3 regions of the Pseudomonas sp. NPDC077451 genome follow, and region 2 is predicted to be linked to each of the others. Evidence: riboswitches for the same ligand, from Rfam matches in the RefSeq annotation. Region 2 holds a riboswitch; each other region holds the start of a gene.
What was found. A riboswitch is a leader RNA that binds a small molecule or an ion and turns the genes downstream of it on or off. The one in region 2 is predicted to bind cobalamin.
Positions count from the first base shown of each region.

Region 1 (3,571 bases), on a different contig from region 2:
TCGGGATCGATTTGGCATTCGCCAGGGAGCAGAAGTCGCCACCTGGGCAGCAGATGATGTCAGTCAGCAAGCCGATGTTCGGCGTGGCGACTCCGAGTTCGCGTAACTCGTGCCACAGCTCGAACAGACGTGATTGCTCGACATCGGCCAGGATCATGTTCTGCTCGTGGGAGTTGCGTACTTCGCCAAAGCTGTATCTATCCGCCAGATCGGCAATGGTCTCGAGCTGCTTGTCTGTAACGTCACCTGGCGCTACGCCAGTGCTTTTCAGCGACAACGTGACCGCTGCGTAACCGGGTTTCTTGTGAGCGACAACGTTGCGCTCACGCCAGCGAGCGAAGCCTGGGTGCTCGGCATCAAGCTGGGCGAGCACAGCGATCTGATCTTCAAGAGACTTGTACTCCGGGTCGACGAAGAATTTGCTGACCCGCTCGACTTCGGCTTCGGTCAAAGTATTCGCGCCGTCTTTCAAATACGACCACTCGGCCTCTACACGCTCGGCAAACACTTCAGGCGTTAGGGCCTTGACCAGAATCTTGATGCGCGCCTTGAACTTGTTATCACGACGACCATAGCGGTTATACACACGCAGAATCGCATCGAGATAGGTCAACAGGTGCTGCCATGGCAGGAACTCATTGATAAAGCTGCCCACGATCGGCGTACGGCCAAGACCGCCACCCACGGATACGCGGAAGCCCAGCTCGCCTGCCTCGTTGTTGACCGCTTCGAGCCCGATGTCATGGACCTCAATGGCTGCACGGTCACTTGCAGCGCCGTTTACCGCAATCTTGAACTTGCGTGGCAGGAATGCGAATTCTGGATGGAAAGTCGACCACTGACGAATGATCTCGCACCAGGGGCGGGGGTCGACTAGCTCGTCTTTGGCCACGCCGGCGAACTGGTCGGTGGTGGTATTGCGGATGCAGTTGCCGCTGGTCTGGATGGCGTGCATCTGCACGGTTGCCAGTTCGGCGAGAATGTCAGGGACATCCTCCAGCTCGGGCCAGTTGAGCTGCACGTTGGTACGGGTACTGATGTGGGCATAGCCCTTATCGTACCGACGGGTGATGTCGGCCAGCTTGCGGATCTGAGTAGACGACAACAGCCCATAAGGCACAGCAATGCGCAGCATCGGCGCATAGCGCTGGATGTACAGACCGTTCTGCAGGCGAAGAGGCAACAATTCTGCGTCAGTCAGTTCACCGGCGAGATAGCGGCGAATCTGGTCACGGAACTGACGCACGCGATCCTCGATGATGTGTTGGTCATACTGGTCGTATACGTACATAAATGTCCTGTTTTTTCAGGCTGTCTACAGCTTCTGCGCGCACGGCCGCGCACCCGTTGATGGGAGGCCGGCACGATACCAGCTAGCGTTTATGCGCAAAAGTGATGTTTGGGAATATGTTTAGAACGAAACGCTGCTTTTCAGACATTTCAATCGCCGGCCTTGAGCGCTCCGTTTGCATGGTCTTAACTGCAATCAATGCGATCCTCAACAACAAGGTACGCCCCTGTGTCAGAGCATTTGAAACGCCATGATAATGACAGCTGCGCAGATGCCGCCGCGATCTTCTTTCTGATCCTGCTCGCGGTGGCGACAGCAGTGTTCTGGGTTAGCCACCAATAGCCTGGCGGCCTCTACATAACCGGGTCAAACGCCGACTAGATAGAGCACCAGCTTGACGACCCCCAGAATCACCAGGACGAACGCTACGGTGAAGCCGACCCCGAGCAGAATGAAATGGCTGGGTTTACCGTGGCTGAAGTCCCGCACCCGATTCTTCCCGCTCTGCACGCCCAAAGCGCCGGCCAGCATACTTTGAAGCATCTGCCGTAGCGTGAGCGATTTGGGTTGCCTATCGTCGTCCATAAGTGTCTCCGTGAGGCTGACTGCCTTGAAGTCTAGTCAGCAATCCTGATTCTGGAGAGATCAATGTGATGTCCAGCGACGTCAACGGGTCGTCACGCTTGTTGTTGCTTGAGCTTGCCTAGGTCGGCGCCTAAGGTTCGCGCCTCGGCCGCCCAGCGGTTGAACAATTGAAGTGCGTGGTGCCCGGATCATGGTCCGGGTTAAATGGGAAATCAATGCAAGCTGATGCTGCCCCCGCAACGGTAGAGTCGATTCGACCGAACCCGATACCAGCCCGTACTTCCCAGGAACTGTCGCGGTGGGCGACGTCCTCAGTTTTGTCGCTGTGCCGGTTTGGCTAGGCGCCTTATCTGTTGCCCACTGCACCCGGATGAAATGGGCATGTCTTTCGCCTTTCGCTGCGTGGCACTAGCGCTTCTGTTACTGACGCAAGTGGCGCCGGTCAGTGCCAGTCAGATCAACGCGATCATTTCCCAATACAGCGCTGCCGAGTTCGCTTCAGCTGCCGCTTTGCTAAAGCAACGATTCCCTGAGCGTACCGTTAGCGCCCGGACTCCGGAGCAACTGGCAGAGCTGGACGACGCCGCGATCGTCCAATGGTTGCCAGTGGAAGGCGCTTGCTCGTGGTGGGCGTATTCGGGACGGAAGTCGACCATTTGCAACCGTTGATCGAGCGATACAGCACGGGCGAGCGCTTCATCATGCACAGCGACCAGGCGTTGGTGGCGATGAGCCGCACCAATGACCGCATGGTATTTGCAACCATCCGATCCGTACGCCGGAGGCGTTACCGACCGGGCGCAATTTCCATGCGCTCGACAGTAGCCTGATCCCGAGTCGCATCCGCTGGAGTATCGGTAGCGAGCTGGCCAACTGTGCGCGACAGCGGCCAATGGAGCAGGGCGGACGCGAGGCCGTCATTCTCTGGGCATCCGATACCGTCCGTGATGAACGCGCCATGATCGCCTTCGGACTGGCCCTGCTTGGCGTAGAGCCTGTGTGGAACAGCCGGGGCATCGTCGAAGGCATCAAGCGATACCTGCTTTAAACCGGGCGCGAGCGACGCGAGCTGATGTTCACCACCTCCGGTTTGTTTCGCGATCTCTATGCTGATCAGCTTGCAGTGCTCGAATGCGTACACGCGCTTGGAGTCGATGCCTTTCTCGAGAAGGGCGCCAACGTCCATGTCAAAAGCAACATGCTCGCAATCATGCTGGTGGCGATTCAGAAGGGCTTTTGGAAGGCCGGCGAGGCGACCCATCACGCGCTGGCCGAGCAGTTCGCAGCCCTGGTTGCTGAGCACGGCTTGCCGGGAAGTGGGCATACCCGGCCGGTTCGAGTGGCTGTTGCCGAAGCTATCTGACCCATTGCGCGACGCACTGCAGGCTCGGCTCGATTCGGCACTGCGCGCGGTGCCGCAAACGAACGCACCGAGCAGTATCAGCGAGATTCAGCCGGAGGCGACGGACACGCCACCAGCCGCGCCAGATCAAGCTGAAACCCAAGGTGATCAAAGCGCCAGCCGATACCTTTAGCTGGCTGCGCTGATCGTTCTGCTGCTATTGGGGCTTGGCATCTGGCGTGGTCGTGGGCCTCGGCCGAGGGGAGTTGCGTAGCGTGTTCGACAATCAATTGTTCAGTTGGCTGCTGCGGAGATCGTTGCAGACTCTTCATCTGCAGGCCTGCTATCGGTCA
Region 1 is NZ_JBITVX010000003.1:85,773-89,343, forward strand. Features, by position in the region: gene ACIGHL_RS06980 (nitrite/sulfite reductase) at 1-1,291, opposite strand, end outside; gene ACIGHL_RS06985 (DUF2970 domain-containing protein) at 1,658-1,876, opposite strand; cobalamin riboswitch at 2,036-2,168, shown strand; gene ACIGHL_RS06990 (hypothetical protein) at 2,258-2,545, shown strand; gene ACIGHL_RS06995 (cobaltochelatase subunit CobN) at 2,646-2,924, shown strand; gene ACIGHL_RS07000 (3-phosphoshikimate 1-carboxyvinyltransferase) at 3,569-3,571, opposite strand, start outside.
Region 1: another riboswitch for cobalamin. It lies ahead of ACIGHL_RS06990 (hypothetical protein); the one in region 2 lies ahead of ACIGHL_RS11290 (TonB-dependent receptor).

Region 2 (3,571 bases):
ATACTTGAGTCTGCTCAGTCACCTGCCAGCCCAGCGCAATGCTTGAGCTGTCTTCGTTGTCACTGCGCTTGCGGCCGTTGTGTTGGTCGACGGCTTCACTGATGCGATAACCAAGGCTGAGCGTGACGCGATCGGTCAGTGGCTGGCTGAGTTGTGTATACCAGTCCCGCTGCGTTTGTTCAGCGAGACTGCTGAGCGAAGGATAGAGCCTATACGCCGCCTGGTAATCAGCTCTCAGGTGGTCAAACCCCAACAACCATTCACTGCGGCCGGCCGCGCTGTCCCAGTTGGCGGTGATGCGGGGGCTGATGGTTTCCACCCTGGTGCCTTCGGTGAACGGGCTGCCGGAAATCAGTCCATTCCCGTCGCTGTCTCTGATGGTGTAATCCAGGTTGCCTGTCCAGTGGCGGCCAAACGCCTGTTCGCCAGCAACGCGATGCACGTCGGTTTTGCTGTTGTTCCACTCGTTCGAGGTGCTGGCCTTGCGATCAGCACGGCGCTGCACGATGGTGAGGCTGCGCGGGTATAGAAGCTCGTCGTCTACATTCTGATACTCGTACAGCAACCAGCCGTTGGCATGTTCATACCGGAGACGGCCGAACACATCGCGGTAGCTGGCGTTGTTGTGGTCACGATAGTTGTCAGCGTTCCTTGTCTCGCCGCTAGCAAAGGCTGAAAAACCGCCTCCGAGCTCTTGCGACACATGTCCCCGGTAGGCCTCCAGATCGTGACTGCCCTGGGTCGTTTCGACATAGGCTTCGTTGCCAGTCGGGCGACGAGTGATGATATTGATCACCCCTCCTACCGCTTGGTCGCCATATAGGACGGTTCCAGCACCGCGCAAGATCTCGATTCGCTCGATGTTAGCGAGCGGCACGCTGTTCAGATCCGGACCGCTCAAGCTGGGATTGTTCAGCCTTCTGCCATCGACCATAACCAGCACGTTGTTGACTGCGTTATCACCGAAACCACGCAGGCTGATGGAGGCATGATTGCCGTCGCCCAGCGTGTCGCGGATCTGAATACCAGCTTTCCCGTTCAGCACCTCTATCAGGCTACTGGCTGCACTCCGCTCGATTTCATCCCTATCTATCACGCGGGTGCTGGCAGGGGCGGGCCGTTCCAGAGCGGTCGCTCGGGTGATGACCATTGGTGGAGCCTGATAAGGTTCCAGGGCGGCAGCAGCGCCCGGTATCAGGGCCAGCGCAAGCATGGTACGAGACGGCTTCAAGTCGAACATCCTCAAAAGTTCAGCGCTTTTGAGAAGGGCAGGAACAAGCGCAAGGGCACGCAGCCGCGCTTGACGGTGCTGCCCTCCGCAACACCAGTCGAATCCGCCAGGCCGGTCTCCGGGCTTTCGACGCGCACCGCGCTCGCCTTCCCGTGCTGGGCACAGTGGCGGTTGAGCGGGCGGTGATCCTTGGATCACGGTCGATTACCGTTGCGGGGGCAGCGCCGGCCTTGCTCTTCGAGCGCACCGGCTTCCCGTTTAATGCGGACCTGGCGGTCGTGCACACCTGGGCGGATAGGAAATCGCGCGAACCTTACGGCCTGGGCTGGGGAAAGACAAGCGAATGAGCGACGCGCCTCAGTGCAAGGCCGCGGTAAACAGAGCTGATCGGTTGGGGGCTTAGGACGCTCTCGGCCCGGGAGGGATTGATCCGCCCGGCCCAGCTTCGGCAGCGTCGTGTGGATGATGTTTCATCCATCCCCGGACCCAGCGAAGATCGAGGTATGGAAATTCGACTCCCATATACCCAGACCGCCTCGCTGTTGCCCATGGCGGCGCTGGATCCTACGGCTGAGTGTGCAGCCTTGCCAGTCGCGCTTTGACTGCCGCCTCGATACCGGCGGCGTCCAGTCCGCACTCCCTGATCATCTCGCTGGGTTTGGCATGTTCGACGTAGTAGTCAGGCAGGCCCAGTTGAAGGAGCGGTGTGCTCAGGTTTTGCGCGGCGAGGAACTCTCCGACCGCACTGCCGGCACCGCCCATGATGCTGTTCTCCTCGATGGTCACCAACAGCGCGTGGCTGTCGGCTATCTGGCGCACCAATGCCTCATCCAGGGGTTTGACGAAACGCATGTCTACGACTGTTGCGTTCAGGGTTTCGGCAACCTGCATGGCGTCCGGTAGTTGCACGCCAAACACCAGCAGCGCGACCTGCGTACCCTCGCGACGCACCACGCCCTTGCCGATTTCAAGCGGTTCGAGGCCCGGTTCGATCATTGCGTTCGGGCCGGTGCCGCGTGGATAACGCACCGCGGCGGGACCTTGGAAGTGGTAGCCAGTGGTGAGCATCCGGCGCATCTCGTTCTCGTCGCTCGGTGTCATTACCAGCATGCCGGGGATGCAGCGCAAATAGGCCAGGTCGAAACTGCCCGCATGGGTCGGGCCGTCTTCGCCGACCAGCCCGGCGCGGTCGATCGCGAAGAGCACATCGAGGTTCTGCACCGCGACGTCATGGATCAGTTGATCGTAGGCGCGTTGCAGGAAGGTCGAATAGATCGCCACGACCGGCTTGGCACCTTCGCAGGCCATGCCTGCAGCCAGCGTAACCGCATGCTGCTCGGCAATCGCGACGTCGAAATAGCGGTCCGGATAACGCTCGCTGAAATCGATCAGATCCGAGCCTTCCTTCATCGCCGGGGTGATACCCATCAGGCGTGGGTCTACCGCAGCCATATCGCACAGCCATTGGCCGAACACGTTGGAATACTTCGGGCCGCTGGGTTTCTTCGGCTTGACCGGGCCGCCGATGGGGTCAAGCTTGCTGATCGCGTGCCAGGTGATCGGGTCGACTTCCGCCGGAGCGAAGCCTTTGCCCTTTTTGGTGACCACATGCAGAAACTGTGGGCCGGAGAGGTCGCGCATGTTGCGCAGGGTGCCGATCAGCGTCGGCAGATCATGGCCGTCGATCGGGCCGATGTAGTTCCAGCCGAGTTCTTCGAACAGCGTGCCTGGGACCAGCATGCCCTTGGCGTACTCCTCGGTGCGGCGGGCGATTTCCCAGGCACCGGGCAGGCGCGAGAGGACCTTTTTGCTGCCTTCGCGCATGCTCGAATAGGTGCGGCTGGAAAGGATCTTGGCCAGGTAGTTGGACAGTCCGCCGACATTGCGCGAGATCGACATGTCATTGTCGTTGAGCACTACGAGCATGTCCGCACCGACTTCCGGCGCATGGTTCAGTGCTTCGAAGGCCATGCCTGCCGTGAGCGCGCCGTCGCCGATGACCGCGATGGACTTGCGCTTCTTGCCCTGCATGCGGGCGGCGATGGCCATGCCCAGTGCGGCGCTGATCGAGGTGCTGGAGTGGCCGACGCCAAAGGTGTCGTACTCGCTCTCGCTACGGCGTGGGAAGGCGGCGAGGCCGTCCTTCTGGCGCAGGCTGTCCATGCGCTCGCGGCGCCCGGTGAGAATTTTGTGCGGATAGGCCTGATGACCGACATCCCAGACCAGGCGGTCTTTCGGAGTGTCATAGACGTAATGCAGGGCGATGGTCAGCTCGATCACGCCAAGGCCAGCACCGAAGTGCCCGCCGGTCCGGCCTACGCTGTAGAGGAGGTCCTGACG
Region 2 is NZ_JBITVX010000005.1:302,687-306,257, reverse strand. Features, by position in the region: gene ACIGHL_RS11290 (TonB-dependent receptor) at 1-1,240, opposite strand, end outside; gene ACIGHL_RS11285 (hypothetical protein) at 1,243-1,368, opposite strand; cobalamin riboswitch at 1,324-1,536, opposite strand; gene dxs (1-deoxy-D-xylulose-5-phosphate synthase) at 1,796-3,571, opposite strand, start outside.

Region 3 (3,571 bases), on a different contig from region 2:
GCTCGCTGCGCCACGCCAGGCCCTTGAAGCTGATGGGTCGGGTGATCAGCCGGCCGTCCAGCTCCGGCAACACGACATGCATCGCCAGGTCACGCGAGCCCAGACCCTGGGCATTGGCCTGCCACTGTTCATGATTGTCCAGCGCGCAGATGGCCTGCAGCACCGGCACGTCCAGCCGAAACGGCCGCAGGTTTGGCGCATCCGGGCTGGACTGGGCGAAGCCCGTGGTATTGATGATCACCGCGGCGCCGCTCTGCTCCAGCCAGGTTTCGACCTGCGTCAGACAAGCCGCCTCCTTCAGGCTCGCAACTGCGATGGGCAAGGGGTTAAGCCCTTGGGCCGTCAGCCTCTCGCAGAAGGTATCGATAAAGCCGGTGTTCGCCGCCTGCACCTGGGTGCGATAGAAGATCAGGCCAACCACCGGTGCATCCGCGCGCCAGTCGCGCTGCCAGTCAGCCAGCGTCGCGGATGGATGATGCGGGTGATAGATCGCCACCCGAGCCAGCGCCTCAGGCTCATGCCAGGGGTAGTCACGGCCCAACCAGCGGCTGGCGATGCAGTGATAGAACTGCCGCGCGTTGTCGACACCGCCCTGGCGCAGGAACTGCCACAGCCGGTGGCTATCCTCGGTCGGCACATTGCCGAGCTCGCTCAGTTCGGGATCGGCACAGTCATCGCCCGGGACCATGATGACGGTAGCGCCGCGCTGGCCCAGCTCCACCAGCCGCTCGATCCCGTAGCGCCAGTAACTGACGCCACCGTGCACGGAAATCAGGATGACCTTGGCGTGCTGCAACACCTGCTCGACATAAAAGTCGATCGACGCGTTGTTGCCCAACTGCGCCGGGCTCGCCAGCCGCAGGCTGGGATAGTTCTCGGGCAGCTGGCCAGCGACCTCGGCAAGCAGTGACAGGTGCGAATCCCCCGTGCACAGCACGACGATTTCCCCAGGCGTCTGGCCCAGGTCGGCGATGCTGTCGGCCGGCAATTGCTGGCCGGGCTGGGTGCGCAGCAGATGCACGACCGGTCAGCCCGCCAATGCAGCGTTCAGTTCGGCATCTATCGCCGATGGGTCGAGTGACTGGCCGATGATGATCAGCCGACTGACACGGGCCTCACCGGCCTGCCAGGGACGATCGAAGTGCTTGTCGAACCGTTGCCCGACGCCCTGCAACAGCAGGCGCATGGGCTTGCCCGGAACCGCGGCAAAGCCCTTGATGCGCAGGATTCCGTGCTTGATCACGGCGCTCTTCAATACTTGCATCAGCTTGTCTTCAGGCACCTCCGGCAGCTCGACCGCGAACGAGTCGAAGGCTTCATGATCGTGTTCTTCATGGCCTTCGAGATCGTGATGAGTCTTGCGCCCATCGATGTGCAGTTCGGTTTCGCAATCGAGACCCAGCAGCACGTTCAACGGCAGCTCGCCGCCGTGCGCCTCGATGACCTTGACTCCTTCGGGAAGCTCCTCGGCCACTTCGCCACGAACGGCCGCCAGCGCGTCAGGGCTCAACAGGTCGGCCTTGTTGAGAATGACCAGATCGGCGCTGGCCAGCTGATCGGCGAACAATTCATGCAGGGGCGATTCGTGATCGAGATTGGGATCGAGCTTGCGTTGCGCATCGACCTGATCCGGGAAGGCGGCAAAGGTGCCGGCAGCCACTGCCGGGCTGTCGACCACGGTAATCACCGCATCGACCGTGCAGGCGTTACGGATCTCCGGCCAGTTGAAGGCCTGGACCAGCGGCTTGGGCAGTGCCAGGCCAGAGGTTTCGATGAGGATATGGTCGAGATCGCCACGACGCGCCACCAGCTCGCGCATCACCGGGAAGAATTCTTCCTGAACGGTGCAGCAGAGGCAGCCGTTGGCCAGTTCGAAAACCCGGCCGTTGGCCTCTTCCTCACTGCAACCGATGGAGCACTGCTTGAGGATCTCGCCATCGATGCCAAGCTCGCCGAATTCGTTGACGATCACGGCAATACGTCGCCCTTCGGCATTGGCCAGCATGTGGCGCAGCAAGGTGGTTTTGCCGGCGCCGAGAAAGCCGGTAACGATGGTGACGGGAAGTTTGGAAAGGGTTTTCATCGTAGCCCTGCAAGCATCGGAAAAAAGATGAGCAGGCAGGCGGACACTTACGTGGCGACAAGCGCCAACAAGCACCACCGGAGCACCCCGCCCGGTTGTAAATGTGTGGCGAGGCAGGTCTCCTGGCTCACGACCGGGCGACGCGTGGTGCGTCTGCCAATATCCCTCGCCTTCCCGCGCCATGCGCAGTGGCTGGTGTGCTCGACAAAGCACACCCAAGGGTCAAGTCGCTTACAGTTGCGGGGGCAGCCACGGCTTTCCGTGTTCCCTCTTAGCTCTGGCATCGCCAGAGAACCTCGACGCGTGAAGGCTACGCAGAGGCCGGGGGCGGGTCAATCGCCCGGTTGACGCTCAGCAAGGCGCGTGATGTTCTTGCGGCCCTTTTGCCCATGACCGTGCTCGCTGCGGTCCATCCCATACGAGCGCCATGCCCATCCCGACCGCTACTGACGATTCATCTGTTCCCGAGCCTCGTCCCCTACCGGATGGGGCGCTGCTCGTCGCGGGGCTGGGGTGCCGCAAGGGTTGCAGCAGGGTCGAGCTCGAAGCGCTTCTGCATCGCGCCTTGCGGGATCAAGGATTGACGATAGCCGCGCTCGACTGCCTGGCCAGCAGCGAGATCAAAGCGAACGAACCGGGCCTGCATGCGCTGGCCGCGCACCTGAGGCTGCCCCTTGCCTTGCTGTCTGCCACGCAGCTTGCCCCCTATGATGCGGCGGTCAGCGAGCATTCGCTGCGCAGCAAGGCCCTGACCGGCAGCGCTGGGCTTGCCGAGGCCAGCGCCCTGGCACAGGCCGAAATCATGGGTAATCAGAAAACCCGATTGCTGTGCCGAAAGCTGCGCTCCGCCAATGCGACCTGCGCCTTGGCTATCACCCGTCTTCCTTGATCTGGAGTTTGCATGACCGTCTATTTCATTGGCGCCGGCCCTGGTGACCCGGAACTTATCACCGTCAAAGGGCTGCGTCTGGTGCGCAGCTGCCCGGTCATTCTCTACGCCGGCTCGCTGGTCCCTGCCGCAGTGCTCGAAGGCCATAGTGCCGAGCAGGTGATCAACACCGCCGAGCTGCATCTGGACGAAATCGTTGAGCTGATCCAACAGGCCGATGCCAAGGGCCAGGACGTGGCACGGGTGCACTCGGGCGATCCGTCACTGTACGGCGCCATTGGCGAGCAGATCCGTCATCTGCGCCGGCTCGGCATCGCCTTCCAGATCGTTCCGGGCGTCACCGCGACGGCTGCCTGCGCCGCACTGCTGGACGTCGAGCTGACACTGCCGCAGGTTTCCCAGACAGTGATCATGACCCGCTACGCCACCAAATCAGACATGCCACCCGGTGAGCAGCTGCACGATCTGGCCCGACATGGCGCGACCATGGCGATACACCTTGGCGTGCAGCATCTGTCGCGCATCGTGGCCGAGCTGAAACCGCACTACGGCACTGACTGCCCCATTGCCGTGGTGCACCGCGCCAGCTGGCCCGATCA
Region 3 is NZ_JBITVX010000006.1:270,066-273,636, reverse strand. Features, by position in the region: gene cobN (cobaltochelatase subunit CobN) at 1-1,021, opposite strand, end outside; gene cobW (cobalamin biosynthesis protein CobW) at 1,028-2,083, opposite strand; cobalamin riboswitch at 2,179-2,397, opposite strand; gene ACIGHL_RS12595 (cobalamin biosynthesis protein) at 2,511-2,972, shown strand; gene cobM (precorrin-4 C(11)-methyltransferase) at 2,985-3,571, shown strand, end outside.
Region 3: another riboswitch for cobalamin. It lies ahead of cobW (cobalamin biosynthesis protein CobW); the one in region 2 lies ahead of ACIGHL_RS11290 (TonB-dependent receptor).